Regions from separate parts of the Streptomyces sp. NPDC005752 genome, predicted to be linked through region 2. Evidence: riboswitches for the same ligand, from Rfam matches in the RefSeq annotation. Region 2 holds a riboswitch; each other region holds the start of a gene.
The links. A riboswitch is a leader RNA that binds a small molecule or an ion and turns the genes downstream of it on or off. The one in region 2 is predicted to bind thiamine pyrophosphate.
Positions count from the first base shown of each region.

Region 1: another riboswitch for thiamine pyrophosphate. It lies ahead of thiO (glycine oxidase ThiO); the one in region 2 lies ahead of thiC (phosphomethylpyrimidine synthase ThiC).
Region 3: another riboswitch for thiamine pyrophosphate. It lies ahead of ABZ441_RS27330 (thiamine ABC transporter substrate-binding protein); the one in region 2 lies ahead of thiC (phosphomethylpyrimidine synthase ThiC).

Region 1 is NZ_JBEXYB010000029.1:39,617-46,430, reverse strand. Features, by position in the region: gene ABZ441_RS23860 (hypothetical protein) at 1-121, opposite strand, end outside; gene metF (methylenetetrahydrofolate reductase [NAD(P)H]) at 172-1,089, opposite strand; gene thiE (thiamine phosphate synthase) at 1,261-1,911, opposite strand; gene ABZ441_RS23845 (Rv2175c family DNA-binding protein) at 2,076-2,441, opposite strand; gene ABZ441_RS23840 (FAD-dependent oxidoreductase) at 2,501-3,673, opposite strand; TPP riboswitch at 3,942-4,054, shown strand; gene thiO (glycine oxidase ThiO) at 4,052-5,269, shown strand; gene thiS (sulfur carrier protein ThiS) at 5,266-5,496, shown strand; gene ABZ441_RS23825 (thiazole synthase) at 5,499-6,293, shown strand; gene pknB (Stk1 family PASTA domain-containing Ser/Thr kinase) at 6,421-6,814, shown strand, end outside.
Region 2 is NZ_JBEXYB010000014.1:40,068-46,881, reverse strand. Features, by position in the region: gene ABZ441_RS14185 (metallophosphoesterase) at 1-398, shown strand, start outside; gene ABZ441_RS14180 (hypothetical protein) at 577-1,401, shown strand; gene ABZ441_RS14175 (VWA domain-containing protein) at 1,544-2,923, opposite strand; gene thiC (phosphomethylpyrimidine synthase ThiC) at 3,027-4,934, opposite strand; TPP riboswitch at 4,927-5,060, opposite strand; gene ABZ441_RS14165 (YibE/F family protein) at 5,132-6,487, shown strand; gene ABZ441_RS14160 (SsgA family sporulation/cell division regulator) at 6,551-6,814, opposite strand, start outside.
Region 3 is NZ_JBEXYB010000038.1:40,166-46,979, forward strand. Features, by position in the region: gene ABZ441_RS27310 (Rossmann fold nucleotide-binding protein) at 1-386, shown strand, start outside; gene ABZ441_RS27315 (SRPBCC family protein) at 404-856, opposite strand; gene ABZ441_RS27320 (ABC transporter ATP-binding protein) at 939-1,964, opposite strand; gene ABZ441_RS27325 (iron ABC transporter permease) at 1,967-3,580, opposite strand; gene ABZ441_RS27330 (thiamine ABC transporter substrate-binding protein) at 3,694-4,791, opposite strand; TPP riboswitch at 4,863-4,979, opposite strand; gene rlmN (23S rRNA (adenine(2503)-C(2))-methyltransferase RlmN) at 5,058-6,164, opposite strand; gene ABZ441_RS27340 (phosphatidate cytidylyltransferase) at 6,466-6,814, opposite strand, start outside.

The sequences.
Region 1 (6,814 bases), on a different contig from region 2:
AGAGGAAACCCCCGAAGGCGAGAAGCCGCCAGCGCAGGCGCGCCTTGTACTGCAGGAGCACCTCGCCCAGCAGCCACAGCGCCACTATGCCGAATGCGATGTAGAGGACCGTCCAGCCCACGCCCGCCCCCTCCTGCGGCCACCGCCCCGGTTGGTGGCGGGTACGGCCGGTCAGGACTGCTTGTGCAGTCCGAGATTCTCGTAGATCTCGAGTGTCGCCGTCGAGTTGTTCAGCGTGATGAAGTGCAGCCCCGGGACACCCTCGGAGAGCAGTTTCGCGCAGAACTCCGTGGCGAACTCGATGCCAATGGAGCGTACAGCCGCCGGGTCGTCCTTGGCGGCGAGGATGCGCTCTTTCAGCGAGGAAGGAAGGGACGCGTTACTGAGCTGCGCGAATCTCTCCAGCTGTTTCACGCTGGTGAGCGGCATCACCTCGGGGATGACCGGGGTATCGCAACCCGCGGCGACCACCCGGTCACGCATCTGGAGATAGCTTTCCGGGTGGAAGAACATCTGGGTGATCGCGTAGTCGGCGCCGGCGCGGCACTTGTCCACGAAATGACCGATGTCGGAGTCCCAGTCGGCGGAGCGCGGATGCATTTCGGGAAACGCCGCGACTCCCACGCAGAAATCACCGGCTTCCTTGATCAGCCGGACGAGGTCCGCCGCGTACCGCACGCCCTGGGGGTGTTCGACCCACTCCCCCATCGGGTCGCCGGGCGGGTCTCCGCGCACCGCGAGGATGTTGCGGATACCGGCGTCGGCGTACTGACCCACCATGTTGCGCAGTTCGGCGACGGAGTGGTCGACGGCGGTGAGGTGCGCGACCGGGGTGAGCGTGGAGTCCGCCGCGATCTGCTGGGTCGCCCGGACCGTCCCGGCACGGGTGGAACCGCCCGCGCCGTACGTCACGGAGACGAAGCTCGGCGCCACCGCCTCGACCCGGCGCAGGGCGTTCCAGAGGTTCCGCTCGCCCTTCTCGGTCTTGGGCGCCCAGAATTCGAACGAGAAAGACGTCTCGCCGGTCGCGAGCAGATCACGCACGGTGCGCGCGTGATCCGTCCTGGTGGAAGGTGTACCAAGGGCCATACTGGGAGGTTAACCAGGGCCCGGCCGTACCCCAACCAGAGAAGCCGAATTGCCCTGGATGCGGTGAATCTCGTCCACCCTTCGGACACCTGCCCTGGCTCACTCCGCCTTGCGGTGCACGTGGTCCGACGCCGCGCGGGAACGCACCCGGACCGCCGGAGGGCCCTCGGCTCAGGCGGTGCGCTCCCGGATACGCCGCTGGAGCGTCGCGGCCGCCGCTGCGGGGTCCGTCGCCTCGGTGATCGCCCGTACGACCACGACGCGACGCGCTCCGGCGTCCAGCACCTCGTCCAGATTGCCGGCGTCGATCCCGCCGATGGCGAACCACGGGCGCGTCGTGCCGAGCGAGGCGGCGTAGCGCACGAGGCCGAGGCCGGGTGCGTGCCGGCCGGGCTTGGTCGGGGTGGGCCAGCAGGGACCCGTGCAGAAGTAGTCGACGCCCGCTTGGGCGACGGCCGCATCGACTTCGGCCTCGGCGTGGGTGGAGCGGCCGATCACCACGTCGCCGCCGACGACGGCACGGGCGGCGGGCACCGGCAGGTCCCCCTGTCCGAGGTGCAGCACGTCGGAACCGATGGCGTGGGCGACGTCGGCCCGGTCGTTCACCGCGAGCAGCGCGCCGTGGCGCTTGCAGGCGTCGGCGAACACGGCGAGGTGTTCGAGCTCCTCGGCGGCCTCCATGCCCTTGTCCCGCAACTGCACGACGTCCACGCCGTTGGCCAGCACGGCGTCGAGGAACTCGGGCAGGTCACCCTGCCGCTTGCGGGCGTCCGTGCACAGGTAGAGCCGGGCGCCGGAGAGCTGGTCGCGAGGCGTGGACATGATGAATTCCCCCGTCGGTCGTGGATGGATGACTGGTGCGTGGATGGGTCGCCGGTGGCGGTACGAATCGCCCGTACGCCGGGGACCGCCGTGCCGGCGGGTCCGGTAACGGCGGAGTGCGGGCCGCGAATGCCGCGGCCCGCACTCCACTCACGGTCGTCCGGTCAGACGGCAAGCGCCTGAGCCCGGCGCTTCACCTCCGTACCGCGATTCTCGCTCAGGGCCTGCGCGGGGGTTCCGGGCAGGCTCGGGTCGGGGGTGAAGAGCCAGTCCAGCATCTCTTCGTCGTTGTAGCCGTCGTCCCTCAGGAGAGTCAGGGTCCCTGCGAGGCCCTTGACCACCTTGTCGCCGTCGATGAAGGCGGCAGGCACCTGGAGCGCCCGGTTCTCACCACGGCGTACGGCGATGAGCTGGCCATCCTTGACCAACTGCCGTACGCGCGTCACCTCGACATCGAGCATTTCCGCGATGTCGGGAAGGTAGAGCCAGGCGGGGACGAGAGCATCGATCTTTGCGTCAATCTCGGTCACAAGGACAAGCGTGCCATCCCGGACCGACAGCCGGTACCCGGGCCGACCGTACGGGGCTGTCACAGACCCCGGAGAACCGTCGATTTCAGCGGTACGGAGGAGTCGGCGGCCCGCGCCGGGTCGATCCGCGCCCCGGCTTCGACGAGCTTGCGCCCCTGCGCGAGGTCGCGCGGCCGGCTCACGGCCAGCACGGCGACCAGGACCCCCCGCCTCAGCCAGCAGACCGTCCAGGACGGGTCCCCGGGGTCGCCGCGCCACAGCAGCGTGTCGGCTCCGGTGTGACGGCCCGCGTACTGCACGAAGCGCCCGAACTGCTCGGACCAGAAGTAGGGCACCGGGTCGTACGTGCCGGGCTCACCGCCCGCGAGGGCGGCGGCGACCGCGCGGGGCCCCTGGAGGGCGTTGTCCCAGTGGTGGACCAGCAGTCGCTCCCCGTAGCGGTCCGAGGGGAACGACGCGCAGTCGCCGACCGCGTAGACATCGGGCAGCGAGGTGCGCAGCGAGCGGTCCGCGGTGACCGAGCCGTCCGGGCCGAGCGCGATGCCCGAACCGGCGAGCCACGCGGTGGCGGGCCGGGCGCCGATGCCCACGACCACCGCTCCGGCGGGGACGACCCGGCCGTCCGTCAGGTGGACGGCGCCCTGTCCGACGCGTGCGACCCGGGCACCGGTGAGGAGTTCGGCTCCGCTCTCGGCGTACCAGCCGGCCATCGGAGCGGCGACCTCGGCGGGCATCGTGCCCGCGAGGGGGTGGTCGGCGGCCTCGACGACGGTGACCGCGCAGCCGGCCGCGCGGGCCGCGGTGGTGAACTCGGCGCCGATCCAGCCCGCTCCGACCACGACCACGTCGTGCTGCCGCTCCAGGACGGGCCGCAGCCGGGCGGCATCGTCCAGGGTGCGCAGCAGATGAACGCCGGGCACCCCCTCGGATCCCGGCAGTGCGACGGGTTCCGCTCCGGTGGCGAGAACCAGTACGTCGTAGGCGACGGGTCCTTCCATGGTGTCCAGCTCGTGCGCCTCCGCGCGCAGGCCCGTCACGTCCAGCCCGAGGCGCAGGGTGATGTCCAGCTCCTCGAAGTCGACGTCGAAGGCGGAGTCCTCGGCCTTGCCGAGCAGTACGGCCTTGGACAGGGGCGGCCGGTCGTACGGCTGGTGGGGTTCGGCACCGACCAGCGTGACCGGTCCCGCGAAGCCCTCTTCGCGCAGGGCCACGGCCGTCTGTACACCGGCCATGCCGGCACCCACGATCACGACACCGCTCGGCCGGTGTCCTCCTGCCGGGTCCTGCGTCTGCTCGCTCACCCGCCCACCCTAGTCGCGTGAGTCGGCGTCACCTCAAGAGTTCCTGCACCACGCTCGTCCCGCCGCCCGCCCGCGACTCCCACTACCACGTCTCGTCCATGCGGATCCGGCCGTCCATGCGGACGAGTCCGTCGAGCGAACGGGCCACGGGTGCCGCTCCCTTACCGACTGCGGGCCGTGGGGTCTAGGCTGGCCGCCGTAAGACACTCGCGGGAGTCCGGACGTACCGGGCTGAGAGGGAGGCTGACCGGCCTCCGACCGTACGAACCTGATCCGGGTCATGCCGGCGAAGGGAGGGGCTGGACGCCCATGCGCATCTCCGCGAACGGTTGCGACGTCCTGGTCGTCGGGGGCGGCATCATCGGCCTGGTGACCGCCTGGCGGTCGGCACGGCACGGCCTGAGCACCACGCTGGCCGATCCCGACCCGGGCGGCGGGGCCGCACGGGTCGCGGCCGGGATGCTCGCCGCCGTCACCGAACTCCATTACGGAGAACAGACGCTGCTCGGCCTCAACGTGGCCTCCGCCGCCCGTTATCCGGCCTTCGTGGCCGAGCTGGAGGAGGCGAGCGGGCAGGAGACCGGCTTCCGCGCCTGCGGCACCCTGTCCGTCGCGCTGGACTCCGACGACCGTGCGCATCTGCGCGAGCTTCACGCCCTGCAGCAACGGTCGGGGCTGGAGTCCGAGTGGCTCAGCGGCCGCGAGTGCCGCCGTCTGGAGCCGATGCTCGCCCCCGGCGTACGCGGCGGGCTGCGGGTCGACGGCGACCACCAGGTGGACCCCAGGCGGCTGGCCTCGGCCCTGGTCACCGCGTGCGAGCGCGCCGGGGTGGTCCTCCGGCGCGACCGGGTCCAGCGGCTCGCCGTCGCCGGCGGCCGCGCCACGGGTGCGGTACTCCGGGACGGTACGGAGCTGACGGCCGGCCAGGTGGTGCTCGCCGGAGGCAGCCTCAGCGGCCGGCTGGCGGGGCTGCCCGAGACGGTCGTGCCTCCGGTGCGCCCGGTCAAGGGACAGGTGCTCCGGCTGACCGTGCCCCCCGCGCACGCCCCCTTCCTCAGCCGGACGGTGCGGGCGGTCGTACGCGGCAGCCATGTCTACCTGGTGCCGCGTGCGAACGGTGAGCTGGTGGTCGGCGCGACGACCGAGGAGCTGGGATGGGACACCACGGTCACGGCGGGCGGGGTGTACGAGCTGCTGCGCGACGCCCATGAGCTGGTGCCCGGCATCACCGAACTGCCGCTGACGGAGACCGGAGCCGGTCTGCGGCCCGCCTCACCGGACAACGCGCCGCTGCTGGGCCCCACGGCACTGCCCGGCCTGCATCTCGCCACGGGGCACCACCGCAACGGGGTGCTGCTGACCCCCGTCACCGGCGACGTGATGGCCCACGTGCTGACCACCGGCGAGCTGCCCGAACTGGGCCGCCCCTTCTCGGCGCGGCGCTTCGCCCCCGCCGCCTCTCAGGAGCACCCCCCGCTCCCGTCCCCCGAAGACACCGTCCCCGCGTCGCAGGAGCAGCCCGTATGACCCGGCCCGCAGCCGTCCCCGATTCCGTCTCCCTGTCCGTCAACGGGGAACGCCGCCCGGTCCCCGCGGGCACCACGCTGGACACCCTGGTCGCCTCGTTGACCGCGGCCCCCTCCGGGGTGGCCGCCGCGGTCAACGAGGCGGTCGTCCCGCGCGGCCGGTGGTCCGTCACCGCGCTCACCGACGGAGACCGCGTCGAGGTCCTCACCGCGGTCCAGGGAGGCTGACCATGTCCGACGACGTCTTCACACTCGGTCCCACCGCCTTCTCGTCACGGCTGATCATGGGAACGGGCGGGGCACCCAGCCTCGACGTGCTGGAGCGCTCCCTGGTCGCCTCGGGCACCGAACTGACCACCGTGGCCATGCGCCGGCTCGACCCGACCGTCCAGGGTTCGGTGCTCTCCGTCCTTCAGCGCCTGTCCGTCCAGGTCCTCCCGAACACCGCGGGCTGTTTCACCGCAGGCGAGGCCGTGCTGACGGCCCGGCTGGCCCGGGAGGCGCTGGGCACCGACTGGATCAAGCTGGAGGTCGTGGCCGACGAGCGGACCCTGCTGCCCGACCCGATCGAGCTGCTGGACGCCGCCGAGATCCTGGTCGACGACGGCTTCACCGTCCTGCCGTACACCAATGACGACCCGGTACTGGCCCGCAAGCTCCAGGACGTGGGGTGCGCGGCGGTCATGCCGCTGGGTTCCCCCATCGGTTCCGGGCTCGGTATCCGCAACCCCCACAACTTCCAGCTGATCGTCGAGCAGGCCACTGTCCCGGTGATCCTCGACGCCGGCGCCGGGACCGCGTCGGACGCGGCGCTGGCGATGGAGCTCGGCTGTGCCGCTGTGATGCTCGCCTCGGCGGTGACCCGGGCGCAGGAGCCGGAGCTGATGGCGGCGGCGATGCGGCACGCGGTGGACGGCGGACGGCTGGCGTACCGGGCCGGACGCATCCCGCGCCGTCATTTCGCCGAGGCGTCGTCACCGGCGCGGGGCCTCGCCGCACTGGATCCGGAGCGCCCGGCGTTCTGAGACCCGGGCACCGGGACGGCCCGCTGGTCACAGCATGTGCATACCCCTGTCACGGCTCGGCACCGGAACAGCCCCCGGAAGGCCCTGGACCGTCCGGCGTGTCCGTGGCAGCTCGTAGACTCGCTCCGTGGACACGACCCTCCAGGACCCCCTTGTCGGGCAGCTGCTCGACGGCCGCTATCGCATCGATGCGCGCATCGCCGTCGGCGGTATGGCCACGGTCTACCGGGCCATGGACACCCGGCTCGACCGGGTGCTCGCCCTCAAGGTGATGCACCCGGCGCTGGCGACCGACGCCGCGTTCGTCGAACGCTTCATACGCGAGGCCAAGTCCGTCGCCCGGCTCGCGCATCCGAACGTGGTGGGCGTCTTCGACCAGGGTGCCCAGGGCGCGTACGTGTACCTGGCGATGGAGTACGTCGCCGGGTGCACCCTTCGCGACGTCCTGCGGGAGCGCGGGGCACTGCAGCCCCGGGCGGCCCTGGACATCCTGGAGCCGGTACTGGCCGCCCTGGGCGCCG
Region 2 (6,814 bases):
GGCACCTGCTCATGCACTCCGACACGACTGCCTACCTCGACTACGGATCGACCATCGAGGACGTCAACGACACGGTGCACGCCATTCTGACGCGGAACGACGCCGATGAGTGCTGGGACCTCTTCCGCAAACTCACCAAGCGGTTCGCCTTCCGCGACGAGGGCGGTGCGGAAGCCGTCCGCGAACTCATGTCGACATACGGCGGCCGACGCGTCGTCCACGGACACAGCCCCATTCCGTACCTGCTCGGCGAGGTCGGTTCGGAGGAGGGCGAGGACGCGGCGCGGCCCGTGGTGGACGGTCCGCACGTCTACGCGGACGGCCTGGCCATCGCCATGGACGGCGGAGTGACCATGGCCGGAAAGCTGTTGGTCGTCCAGCTTCCCCTGCCCGACTGACGGTCGCCGGGGAAGAACCGTCACGATCCGGCACGTCGGCGGACGCACCTATTTCCGTAAACCCCCTGTCACCCTGTGCCGTAGGCGCTCTACCATCGGCGTATCAGTAGCAGGCTCTCCTCCGTTTCACCCGATCACCCGGTCCACACGGTCGATCAGGCCTACGGAGCATCGGGGGATGCACATGAAAAGCGCTCCGCACCTGCTGGCCGAGGACCGCCCCGAATACGAGCGGATCCTTGCCGACGCACTGCGTCATGCTCACGAACGACCGGATCTGGACGGAGTCGGCGACCGGCTCAACGCGGAACAGCTCCGGACGATGGCTCTCGACGCCACGTCCCTGATCACCGCGTCGGCCGCCACCGAGTACGACCACTACGTGAAGGTCCGCGGCGAGCTGCGCGGGCCGGACGACCCGGACGCTCAGGGATCCGTCCTCGGACCCGCCGCGGACGAAGCCGACCCCACGGGCGCCGGTACGCTCGCGGTGCTCGCTGTCCTGGCGCCGGTCCTCGCAGGTACGGCCGCTCTGATATTCCTGCTCGTCGGCTACCCCCTGACGGCTCTCGACCCGGCCCCGGCCTTCGCCAGGACCATGGTCGCCGCCGGCTGGTTCTTCGCTGCCGTCGCCGCCGCGGCCATCTTCGCCGCCGCCGTGGGGCTTCTGGTCACCGCGCTGCGCAACGGCGCCACCGCGCTGCCCGCCGTGGACGAGGAGGAGGAACTGCCGGAGGAGGTGGCGCGTGCCCGGGAGGCATGGCGCCACGCCCTGCTGGAACGCGGCATACTGCCCTTCCTCCGGGACGCGCTGGCCGACCCGACGGCTGGGCCCGCTGCTGGGACGCCGCACCGCTCGGCCCACAGGATTCCGAAGATCGGCTACAGCAGACCGGACTTCTCCGGGCCGGGGGACGGGCCCTCCGCCGGGCCGCGCCCGACCTTCACCAGCCCCGACTTCACCAGCCCGGACTTCGGCGGCCCCGAACACCAGCCGGAGTGATCAGGCCGCCGCACGGTTCGACCATGTGGTCCTGAACGGGCGCGGTGCCGGGGCCGCGGTGGTCCTGGTGCTCCGGCCGGATGCCGTGGCCGATCCCTCATCGAGGAGCATCGCACTCACGAGACGATCCGGCAGGTCCCGTTCAGAGGATGCCTGCCTGGCGCGCGGCGGTCGTCCAGCTCGGGAACTCGGACAGAAGCCGGTCGTAGAGCTCTTGGTCGGGGACGGTGCTGATGTCGTCGACAGCGAAGAAGCCGACATTGTCGACGCGACGTCCGTGCAGGGAGTCGAACCGTTCCAGCACGCCGTAGTCTGACCGGCCCAGGCCGACGAACTGCCAGAAGATCGGCTCCTCCACCGCCGCCCGCAGCTCCTGCTCGATCTCGGCGTTGCGGTAGACACCGCCGTCCGAGAAGAACAGCACCAGAGTGGGGGCGGAGGTGGGGTGCTGCGCTACGTGGGAACGCACCTCCGCGATGACCCGCTGCTCCTCGTTCTGGATGCCCACGGCCCGCATGTCGACCTGCCCGGCTTCAAGCCCCCTCGGCCTCTTGTTGCGACGGAAGAGACCCACTTGCCCGACCCGTACGTGCAGGCGCAGCCAATCCGGGAGTTCACCGAGCCGGAGATCGGGCAGCCGGGCCGGCTGAGAGGCGAACGTCCATGCCTGCATCTCACCGTCGTCGTCGAGCTGCGCGGCGATCGCGGCCATCCGCTCCACCACGTCGGCCACGACGCCCCGCGTGTACAGGAAGCTCATGGAGCCCGAAGCGTCCAGCACGAGGACGACGCGCGCGACGACCCCCTCCGCGCCGTGCTTGCGCAGGCTGACCGCGACCTGTTCCTTGCGCAGCGACAGGCGCTTGCGCATGTCCACGGGGAGACGATCCTCGCCGTTGCCGAGGCGCGGGCCCCCGGACGCCGCGCTCGACACCGGTACGGCGGGCGGAACCGGCACGGCGGGCGCCGGCGGCGCGGCCTCGGAGGACGGCTCGTCGACCGCGATGCCGAACTCCGTGGCCAGACCGGCGAGCCCTGCGGCGTAACCCTGGCCCACCGCGCGGAACTTCCACTGTCCCCGCCTCAGGTAGAACTCGCCGCAGATGAACGCCGTCTCGGTCTCGGCCGTCATGTCGAAGCGCGCCACCTCGCTCCCCGAAGCCGCGTCGAGGAGTCTCAGCGTCAGCCCGGGCACCTGGCCGAAGGTTCCGCCGTCGGCCGAGGCGCACAACGCGACGCGCTCGACCTCGGGGTCGAGCGAGCGGAGGTCCACTGCCACGGAGTCGCTCGTGACACCGGCGGCGCTCTGTTTCCCCAGGTGTGCCACGGCTTCGGACCTGTGCCGCGGCTGGTTGTAGAAGACGAAGTCGCCGTCGTCACGGACCCGGCCGGTCGAGGTCAGCAGCAATGCCGAAGCATCGACGTCAGGCACGCCCGGTCCGTGGGACCAGGCGAGCTCGACGCGCAAGGCCACAGACTCCACGGATACGTTGGCACCCTTGCTGAGGGATCTCGTCGTCATGGCACCAGTCTGCCGAGAACATGGACCTCGTGGCTGGTTCTTGCCGGTCTCGGCCGCCCCGGCGGTGGGCGAGGCTCCGGGACGCAGAGCCCCGCCCCCTGGATCAGTCCGCCAGCGGCAGGTAGACCCGGTTACCGGCGGCAGCGAATTCCTTGGACTTTTCCAGCATCCCGACCTCGATCTCCTCCGAGGTGGCATCCGCGTCACCACCGAACTGCTCGGTGATGCTTCTGCTGATCTTCATCGAGCAGAACTTGGGGCCGCACATCGAGCAGAAGTGCGCCGTCTTGGCCGGTTCGGCCGGGAGGGTCTCGTCGTGGAACTCCCGTGCTGTGTCGGGGTCGAGCGCCAGGTTGAACTGGTCCTCCCAGCGGAACTCGAACCGCGCGTCCGAAAGCGCGTCGTCCCACTCCTGCGCCCCGGGATGCCCCTTGGCGAGATCCGCCGCGTGGGCGGCGATCTTGTACGTGATGACACCGGTCTTCACGTCGTCCCGGTTCGGCAGCCCCAAGTGCTCCTTGGGCGTGACGTAACAGAGCATCGCCGTGCCCCACCATGCGATCATCGCGGCGCCGATGCCGGAGGTGATGTGGTCGTACGCGGGAGCGACATCCGTGGTGAGGGGGCCGAGCGTGTAGAACGGCGCCTCCTCGCAGATCTCCTGCTGCAGGTCGATGTTCTCCTTGATCTTGTGCATCGGGACGTGCCCCGGGCCCTCGATCATCGTCTGGACGCCGAACCGCTTGGCGACGGTGTTGAGCTCGCCGAGCGTACGGAGTTCGGCGAACTGCGCCTCGTCGTTGGCGTCGGCGATGGAACCGGGGCGCAGCCCGTCACCGAGCGAGTACGTCACGTCGTACGCCGCGAGGATCTCGCAGAGCTCCTCGAAGTGCTCGTACAGGAACGACTCCTTGTGGTGCGCCAGGCACCAGGCCGCCATGATGGACCCGCCGCGCGAGACGATCCCGGTCTTACGGCGAGCCGTCAGCGGGACGTACGGCAGCCGGACACCGGCGTGCACCGTCATGTAGTCGACACCCTGCTCGGCCTGCTCGATGACGGTGTCCCTGTAGATCTCCCACGTCAGCTCCTCGGCCCGGCCGTCGACCTTCTCCAGTGCCTGGTAGAGGGGGACGGTGCCGATCGGGACGGGGGAGTTGCGCAGGACCCACTCCCGGGTGGTGTGGATGTTGCGGCCTGTGGAGAGGTCCATGACCGTGTCGGCGCCCCACTTGGTGGCCCAGGTCATCTTGTCCACCTCCTCCTCGATGGAGGAGGTGACGGCGGAGTTGCCGATGTTGGCGTTCACCTTCACCAGGAAGCGCTTGCCGATGATCATCGGCTCGATCTCCGGGTGGTTGACGTTCGCCGGCAGGACCGCCCGGCCCGCCGCGATCTCCTCGCGCACGACCTCGGGTTCGACGTTCTCCCTGATCGCGACGTACTCCATCTCCGGGGTGATCTCCCCCCGCCGGGCGTACGCGAGTTGCGTGACGGGCCGGCCGTCACGGCTTCGTCGGGGTTGCCGCGGACGGCCAGGGAAGACGGCGTCGAGGTTGCGCAGGCCCTCCCCGGGTTCTCCCCCTGGCTCGAGCAGGGGAGACCCCGTTCGGGGCGAGGGGCGCCTGAGTCCGTCGTCCTCGGGGCGCGCGGGACGGCCCGCATACTCCTCGGTGTCCCCGCGGCCGATGATCCAGCCCGCACGGAGCGGGTCGAGCCCTCGGCTCACGTCGGTGTCGGTGGCGGGATCGGTGTACGGCCCGGACGTGTCGTACAGCGTCACGTCCTTGCCGTTGGTGAGGTGCACCTGACGGACCGGCACCCGGAGGTCAGGACGTGAGCCCAGGACGTACCCCTTGTGCCAGCCGATGGACCTTCCTGACTCTTCGCTCCCCGCACCGTCGCCGTTCGCGGAGTTCACGGCGTCTGCCGTGTCCGCCTTCCCCGCCGGTGACGGCGCATTCGGTGCATTCTGCGTCGAGGCAGGCGTGCGTGCGTCCGCTGTGGTCATGAGACCTTCTCCCTACGCCGGCATTACCCGGTAACAGGTTCGGCGGTCGGCGCAGCGTGTTCCGTATGGATGTACGGAGGTCAGCGCCCTCTCAGCCCGGTGCTCCGAGCTCCCGCGTGTACAAATGCGCCTCCACGCTAGCCTCCCCTCTGGCGTGCTGGCCAGAGGGCATCCCCTGTTCTTGGGATGATCGGCGGGTGACGTCCCCCGGAAGCGCCCCTGAACCCCACGGCCAGGCATCAGGCAGCACGCAGAGTCATGCCCACGGCCATACCCACAGCCACGGCCCTGCCGCGCCGGTGTCCAAGCATCTGCGCAAGGTCATCGCGGCCGTGGTGATCCCCTTCGCGACCGCGGTCCTGGTGGGCCTCGTGGCGTTCTGGCCCGGTGGAGCTCCCGCCCATGAGCGCACCGGCGTCGGATTCGACCGGCAGACCCAGGACGGACAGGTGACGAAGGTCGTGTCGGTCGACTGCGCCGACGTGAACGCCTCCCAGGTGCCGGCGACCGGCGACACCTCCACGCCCTCCGGACGGGAGGCCGTCAACGAGCAGTCGGGACAGTGCAAGAAGGCCACGGTCGAAGTGACGACCGGTAAGGACAAGGGGCGTACGTTCGTCGAGGTCGTCCAACCCGATGCTCCACGGCAGTTGCACGAAGGCCAGGGGGTGGTCGTGGCGTACGCACCCGACGCACCCCGGGATCTGCAGTACTCGGTCACCGATGTGGACCGCACTGTGCCGATGGCGCTGCTCGCCGGGATCTTCGCGCTCGCGGTGGTCGTGGTCGGAAGGCTGCGCGGGCTGATGGCACTGATCGCTCTCGCCGTCTCCTTCGGCGTGCTGACCCTCTTCATCCTGCCGGCGATCCTGCAGGGATCGAATCCGCTGGTCGTTGCGGTGATCGGGGCCAGCGCGATCATGCTGATCGCCCTATACACCTGCCACGGGCTGACGGCCCGCACCTCGGTGGCCGTCATCGGCACGCTCATCTCGTTGCTGCTGATCGGGTTGCTGGGCTCGCTCTTCATCGGGTGGGCAGGGCTGACCGGAAACACGGACGACAACACCGGCCTCATCCATGGGCTGTACCCGGACATCGATATGAGCGGCCTGCTGCTGGCCGGTGTGATCATCGGATCACTCGGGGTGCTCGACGACGTGACCGTCACCCAGACGTCAGCGGTCTGGGAGCTCCACCAGGCCGACCCGAAGATGGGCGTGCGCGGGCTCTACCGCGCGGGCATCCGGATCGGGCGCGACCACATCGCCTCGGTCGTCAACACGCTCGTACTCGCCTACGCGGGCGCGGCGCTGCCCCTGCTGCTGCTCTTCTCCATCGCGCAGAGCAGCGTCGGCACGGTGGCCAACAGCGAACTGGTCGCCGAGGAGATCGTCCGGACTCTGGTCGGATCGATCGGGCTGGTCGCCTCGGTGCCGGTGACGACGGTGCTCGCGGCCTTGGTGGTCTCCGCGGACCGCACGGGGCTCGGCGCGGAAGCCGGAGCTCCTGCACCCGCACGGACCGGGAGGGGTCGACGCCGCAAGGCGTGAGACCGGCTACCGGACGCATGACCCCGGGTCGCCGGCGTTCGGTGCTCAGCCGGGCCCTCGGGTTCAGCCGGCGTTCTGTTCCTTGGCGAGGATGCGGCCCAGCGCCTCTTCCAGATTTCCGTCGAAGTCACCCAGCGTGTGCTCCTGTCCCAGTGGCACCAGCTTGTCCGTCCGGTCGAGGAATGCGACAAGAGGCGCCGTGCCGGCCCTGAAGAGCGCGCGGTCCGCACCGACCTGAAGGCGGATGTGCACGTCCGACAGCCCTTCGGGCTCGATCGGCCCGATGTGCACATCGCCGTCACCACTGGGGCTGTTGAGGCCGTCGAG
Region 3 (6,814 bases), on a different contig from region 2:
GGCCCGAGGGTGGGTCCTCGGTCGCGATCCCCACCTGGTTCTACGGTCACGAGCCGCCGAACGCCTTCGCGGACCACATCGCCAAGTACTTCGCGAACGCCGTGCGCGAGGACGGGCTGCTGGCCCGCTCGACCGCCGGGGTGATCTTCCTGCCGGGTGCGGCGGGCACCGTGCAGGAGATCTTCGACAACGCGACGCCGAACTACTACGAGTCCCGTTCCGCGCCCACCCCGATGGTGCTGGTGAACCGCGCGCACTGGACGGAGAAGCTGCCCGCCTGGCCGTTGCTCAGGGCACTCGCGGCGGACCGGGCGATGGAGTCCCGTATCGCACTCGTCGACACGGTGGAGGAGGCGGCCCCGGCTCTCGCCCGGCTGACGGGCTGACCTCAGGGCCGGCCGGTTCAGCGGGCGGCGAGCCGGGCGTCGAGGGCGTCGAAGAACACCTCCCAGCCGTCCTCGGCCGCCGCGTACTGCTCGGGTGTGAGATTGCCGCCGCGCTGCCGGAAGACCATCTCGGTGGACTTCCGGCTCTTCTCGGTGAAGGTCACCGTGACGGTCTCGCCCTCCACGTCGGCGGGCGCGCTCCGGTCCTTCAGCGTGAAGACGAGCCGCTCCGGGGCGGACACCTCCAGGTAGACACCGTGGAAGGGCATGTCCGCGCCGGGCACGACGATGACCAGGCTCCACCCACCGCCGGGTGTGACATCCATCGACAGACGATCGAGCGGCACGTCGGCGTCGCCTCCGTACCAGGCGGCGAAGTCCTCGGGGACCGTCCACGCCTCGAAGACCCGCTCCCGGGGCGCCGCGACGACACGGGTGATGTCGATGCCCTCACGTGCCGACCGCGTCATGGGACCTGCCCCTTCCGGACGTTTCGGAGTCAAGGGGACCACGGCACGGCGGACGCCGCCAGCCGGTGGGACGTGCCCGTCGTCACCTGGCCGGAGGAAGCACCACCGTCTCCGCCGGGTCGAACGTCACGCCCACGGCGGCCCCCTCCTCCGGGGTGTTACGCAGACCGCACTCCGCCTGGAGGGACGGACCGTCGCCGGGGTGCAGGGTGACGGTGACGTGGTGGCCGCGGAAGGTGCGTACGCCCACCGTGCAGCGCAGCCCGTCCTGCGGGCCGCCGATCCGTACGCCGCCCGGCCGTACGAGCAGCTCGCGTTCGCCCTGGGGCGACTCCTCGGGTACCGGCACCTTGCCCCAGACCGTGTCGGCGGCCGTCCCCGATACCGTGGCGTCGACCAGGTTGTCGAAGCCGAGGAAGCGGGCGACGAAGGAGGACGCCGGTTGCTGCCACACCTCCAGGGGAGTGCCCGCCTGGGCGATCCGGCCGTCGCGCATGACCACGACGCGGTCGGCGAGCGCGAATGCCTCGCCCTGGTCGTGGGTGACTGCGAGCACCGTGGTGCCCAGCCGGCCGAAGAGGGTGCGCAGTTCGACGACGAGACGTTCGCGCAGGCTCCGGTCCAGCTGACCCAGCGGTTCGTCGAGCATGAGCAGCCTGGGGCGGGGCGCCAGGGCGCGGGCGAGTGCCACCCGCTGCTGTTCACCGCCGGACAGGGCGGCCACGGCTCGTCGGCCCGCCCCCGGCAGGCCGACCAGGTCCAGGAGTTCACCGGCCCTGCGGTCACGCTCGGCCCGGGGGACGCCGTGCATCCGCAGCCCGAAGGCGACGTTGGCACCGGCGTCCCGGTGCGGGAACAGCTGGTGGTCCTGGAACATCAGACCGAGCCCGCGGCGGTGCACCGGCAGGGACGCCTGGTCGGCGCCGTCCAGGAACACCCGCCCGCCGTCCAGGGGCTGCAGCCCGGCCACGGCCCGCAGCAACGTCGACTTGCCACTGCCGCTCGGCCCCAGCACGCAGACGATCTCGTGGTCCGCCACTTCGAGGTCCACGGCGTCCAGCGCGGTCCGCTCCCCGAACCGGACCGTGGCCGCCTCCACTGCCAGCATCTTCAGAACTCCCCGGATCGGTCGGTGCGGATACGTTCGAGCAGGAGCAGCGACACCGCGCAGACGAGCATCAGAATCGTGCTGAGGGCCATCGCCTGCCCGTAGTTGAGCTCTCCGGAGCGCCCCAGCAGCCTGGCGACGGCAACCGGGAGGGTGGGGTTGTCGGGGCGGGCGATGAACACGGTCGCCCCGAACTCACCGAGCGACACGGCGAAGGCGAACCCCGCGGCCACCAGCACCGCGCGCCGCACGAGTGGCAGGTCGACCTCGCGCCAGGCCCGCAGCGGGGAGGCGCCGAGGACCGCGGCGGCCTCCCGCAGCCGGTCGTCCACCGCGCGCAGGACGGGCAGCATGGTGCGTACGACGAAGGGGACACCGACCAGTGCCTGGGCGAGCGGCACGAGGATCCAGGACGTACGCAGGTCGAGCGGCGGCTCGTCGAGGGTGATCAGGAAGCCGAAGCCGACGGTGACCGCCGACACCCCGAGCGGCAGCATCAGCAGGGCGTCGAAGCCCCGCACCAGCCGGCCGGCCCGCCTGGTCAGCGCGGCAGCCGCGAGGCCGCCGACCACGAGGGCGATGAGGGTCGCGACCAGCGCGTAGCGCAGGGAGTTCCCGATGGCGTCGAGCGGCGGCACGAGGAAGGTGGAGCTGTTGGCGTCGGCCGACTGCAGCGCGCGGTAGAAGCCGAAGCCGTAACCGTCCGAGGTGTCCAGGGAGCGTTCCACCAGCACGCCGAGAGGCACCACGATCAGCAGCAGAACGGTCAGCAGTACCCCGCCCAGCAGCGCCCGTTGCCCTGCTCCGTGCGGGCGGCGGGCGGTCCGCGCCGGATCGACGAGCTTCAGCGCGGTCTCACGGCGCCGTACGGTCCACGCGTGGACGGCGAGGATCCCGGCGACCGCGGCGAACTGGACCAGGGTCAGTACGGCGGCCGTCGGCAGATCGAGGAGCTGCGCGGTCTGCCGGTAGATCTCCACCTCCAGCGTGGAGTAGGCCGGACCGCCGAGGATCTGGACGACGCCGAAGGAGGTGAAGGTGAAGAGGAAGACCATGAGCGCGGCGGCGGCTACGGCCGGAGCCAGCGCGGGCAGCGTCACGCGCCGCCAGGCGGCGAGGCGGCCGGCCCCGAGCACCCGGGCGGCCTCCTCCTGGCGTGGGTCGAGCTGGGACCACAGCCCGCCCACCGTCCTGACGACGACCGCGTAGTTGAAGAACACGTGGGCGAGCAGGATCGCCCACACCGTGGTGTCGAGGCGCACTCCCCAGAGCTCGTCGAGGAATCCGCCGCGTCCCAGGAGTGCCAGGAACGCCGTGCCGACGACGACGGTCGGCAGGACGAACGGCACGGTCACCACGGCGCGCAGCAACTGCTTGCCGGGGAAGTCGAACCGCGCGAAGACGTAGGCGCCGGGCAGCGCGATCAGCAGGGTGAGCGCGGTCGAGGCAAAGGCCTGCCAGGTGGTGAACCAGAGGACGTCCAGGATGTCCGGCCGGCTGAGCACCGTGCCGATCCGGCCGAACTGCCAGTCACCGTCCGCCTTCAGCCCCCGGCCGACGATCGCGACGACCGGATAGGCGAAGAACAGCGCGAAGAACGCGACGGGCACGGCCATCAGGCCGAGCCGAACCGCGTTCCCGCGCACGCCGCCCCCGTGGGTGCGCCCGCCCTTGCTCCCGGGCGCACCGCCCTTGCCGGTGCGCCCGCCCTTGCCCGAGGGCCGCGCGGTTACTTCACGACGAGCGAGGACCACGACTGGACCCACTGCTCACGGTTCTCGGCGATCTTCTTCGGAGCCACGGTCGCCGGCTTGTCGACGGTCGCACCGAACTTCGTGAACAGCTCCGGCAGCTTCGCGTCCTTCACCACCGGGTTCACGAACATGTTCAGCGGCATGTCCTCCTGGAACCGCTTGCTGATCAGGAAGTCCAGCAGCGCCTTGCCCCCCGCCTCGTTCTTCGCGCCGTCCAGCAGACCGGCGAACTCGATCTGGCGGAAGCAGGTGCCGGTGGCGACACCGGTCGGCGCCTCGGTGGGCTGCGGATCGGCGTACAGCACCTCGACGGGCGGGCTGGAGGCGTAGGAGACGACCAGCGGGCGGTCGGCCTTGGCCTTCTTGCCCCCCGCGGAGCCGGAGAACTCGTCGTTGTACGCCTGCTCCCAGCCATCGACGACCTTGACGCCGTTGTCCTTCAGCTTCTTCCAGTAGTCCTGGTAGCCGTCCTCACCGTGGGTGGCGACGGTCCCGAGCAGGAAGCCGAGTCCGGGCGAGGAGGTCGCGGCGTTCTCGGTGACGAGGAGGTTCCTGTACGCGGGCTTCAGCAGGTCGTCGAAGGTCTTCGGCGGGTCGAGCTTCTTGTCGGCGAAGTACTTCTTGTCGTAGTTGACGCAGATGTCACCGGTGTCGACGGGCGTGACGCGATGCTTCTCCGCGTCGAGCTGGGCGTCGGCGGCGACACGGTCGAGACCCTTCGCCTCGTACGGCGTGAACAGACCGTTGTCGAGGGCGCGGGAGAGCAGCGTGTTGTCGGCTCCGAAGAAGACGTCGCCGCGCGGGGACCCCTTGGTGAGGATCTCCTGGTTGAGCGCGGCTCCGGCGTCACCGCTCTTGAGCACCTTGATCTTGTAGCCGGTCTCCTTCGTGAACGCCTTCAGTACGGCGTCCGAGGCGTTGAAGGAGTCGTGGCTGACCAGGGTGACGGTCTTGGAACCCTTGGATCCCTCGCCACCCGCGGACGCGTCGTCCGCCCCGCCGCAGCCCGCGAGCGCTGATATGCCGAGTGCGGCGGCGAGCGCGGTCACCGCGTACTTCGTGGTGTTGTTCATGTGATTCCTCCTGGAGATGACCAGGAAGAGACGCGGCCCTGCCCGCTCGGTGAGCGGGCAGGGCGCAACAGCTTGAGTAAGGTCCGAACTTCCTACCCGGAATGACCCGGGCGAGGTTCAGAGGGTCTGCGGCCGACCTGTCCTCGGTGCCGCACTCTCAGCGCTGTGGCGCTCCCCTGTCGGAATATGAAGTTGATTTCCCGGCCAGGCTACACCGGCCGGAACACGCCGGACCGTCCGGATCGCGCCCGTCCGCCCGGGACGCCTCAGCGCTCGGTGGCCGCCAGCTGTCCGCAGGCCCCGTCGATCTCCTGGCCGCGGGTGTCCCGGACGGTGACCGGCACGCCGTGCGCGGCGATGGCGTCGACGAACGCCTTCTCGTCCTCGGGGCGTGAGGCGGTCCACTTCGAACCCGGAGTCGGGTTCAGCGGGATGAGGTTGACGTGGACCCGCTTGCCCTTGAGCAGCCGGCCCAGCCGGTCACCGCGCCATGCCTGGTCGTTGATGTCCCGGATGAGCGCGTACTCGATGGAGATGCGGCGGCCGGACTTCTCCGCGTACTCCCACGCGGCGTCCAGAACCTCGCGGACCTTCCAGCGGGTGTTGACGGGAACGAGGGTGTCGCGCAGTTCGTCGTCCGGGGCGTGCAGGGAGACCGCGAGGCGGCACTTGAAGCCCTCGTCGGCGAAGCGCAGCATCGCAGGCACCAGGCCCACCGTGGACACGGTGATCCCGCGCTGCGAGAGACCGAGGCCGTCCGGCTCCGGGTCCGTCAGCCGGCGGATCGCACCGACCACGCGCTTGTAGTTGGCCAGCGGCTCGCCCATGCCCATGAAGACGATGTTGGAAAGCCGCGCCGGCCCGCCCGGGACCTCGCCGTCGCGCAGCGCGCGCATGCCGTCCACGATCTGGTGCACGATCTCCGCGGTCGACAGGTTGCGATCGAGTCCCGCCTGCCCGGTCGCGCAGAACGGGCAGTTCATGCCGCAGCCGGCCTGGGACGAGATGCACATGGTCACCCGGTCCGGGTAGCGCATGAGGACGGACTCGACGAGCGTCCCGTCGTGCAGCTTCCAGAGCGTCTTGCGGGTGGTGTCGTCGTCGCAGCTGATGTGGCGCATCACCGACATCAGGTCGGGGAACATCGCCTCGGCGAGCCTCTCCCGCGAGGCGGCCGGGATGTTGGTCCACTCCGCCGGGTCGTGCGCGTACCGCGTGAAGTAGTGCTGCGACAGCTGCTTGGCACGGAAGGGCTTCTCGCCGGTCGCGGCGACTGCTTCCTTGCGCTCGTCGGGGGTGAGGTCGGCGAGGTGCCGCGGCGGCAGCTTGGCTCCGCGGGGCGCGACGAAAGTGAGTTCTCCGGGCTTAGGCATGGTTCATCCAGTGTCGCAGACACGCCGTGGTACTCGGGTCCGCCGAGGATCCGGGCGGGACGTCAGCGGCGCTCGGCCCGGCTCCGCCCCAGGTCAGCGGGCGTACCACGGCCCATGGACGGCCCAGGCGCGGGCAGATACGGTGACCGGTCGCACAAGGCGTGCGCGGGAACGGCCACCGGTCGCACAGGCAGGGGCCTCCCGGGGAGCGACGGCCGCGGGCCGGATCAGGCACACGGAGAAGGGGCCGGTCGTCCGACTGGACGACCGGCCCCACCCCTGCAAGCGCGACGCGCGGAACTCAGCCGGATCCGACGAACAGCACCAGCAGCAGCCATACGACCGGGGCGCTCGGCAGCAGCGAGTCCAGCCGGTCCATGATGCCGCCGTGACCGGGCAGCAGCGTGCCCATGTCCTTGATCCCGAGGTCCCGCTTGATCATGGACTCACCCAGGTCGCCGAGCGTGGCGCTGGCCGCGACGGCGAGGCCCATCAGCAGCCCCTGCCACCAGCTCCCGCCGTCGATCAGGAACTCCATGCACAGGGCGCCGGCGACCATCGCGAAGCCGACCGCGCCGACCAGGCCTTCCCGGGTCTTCCCGGGACTGATGCGGGGAGCCAGCTTGTGCGTGCCGAAGCGCCAGCCGACG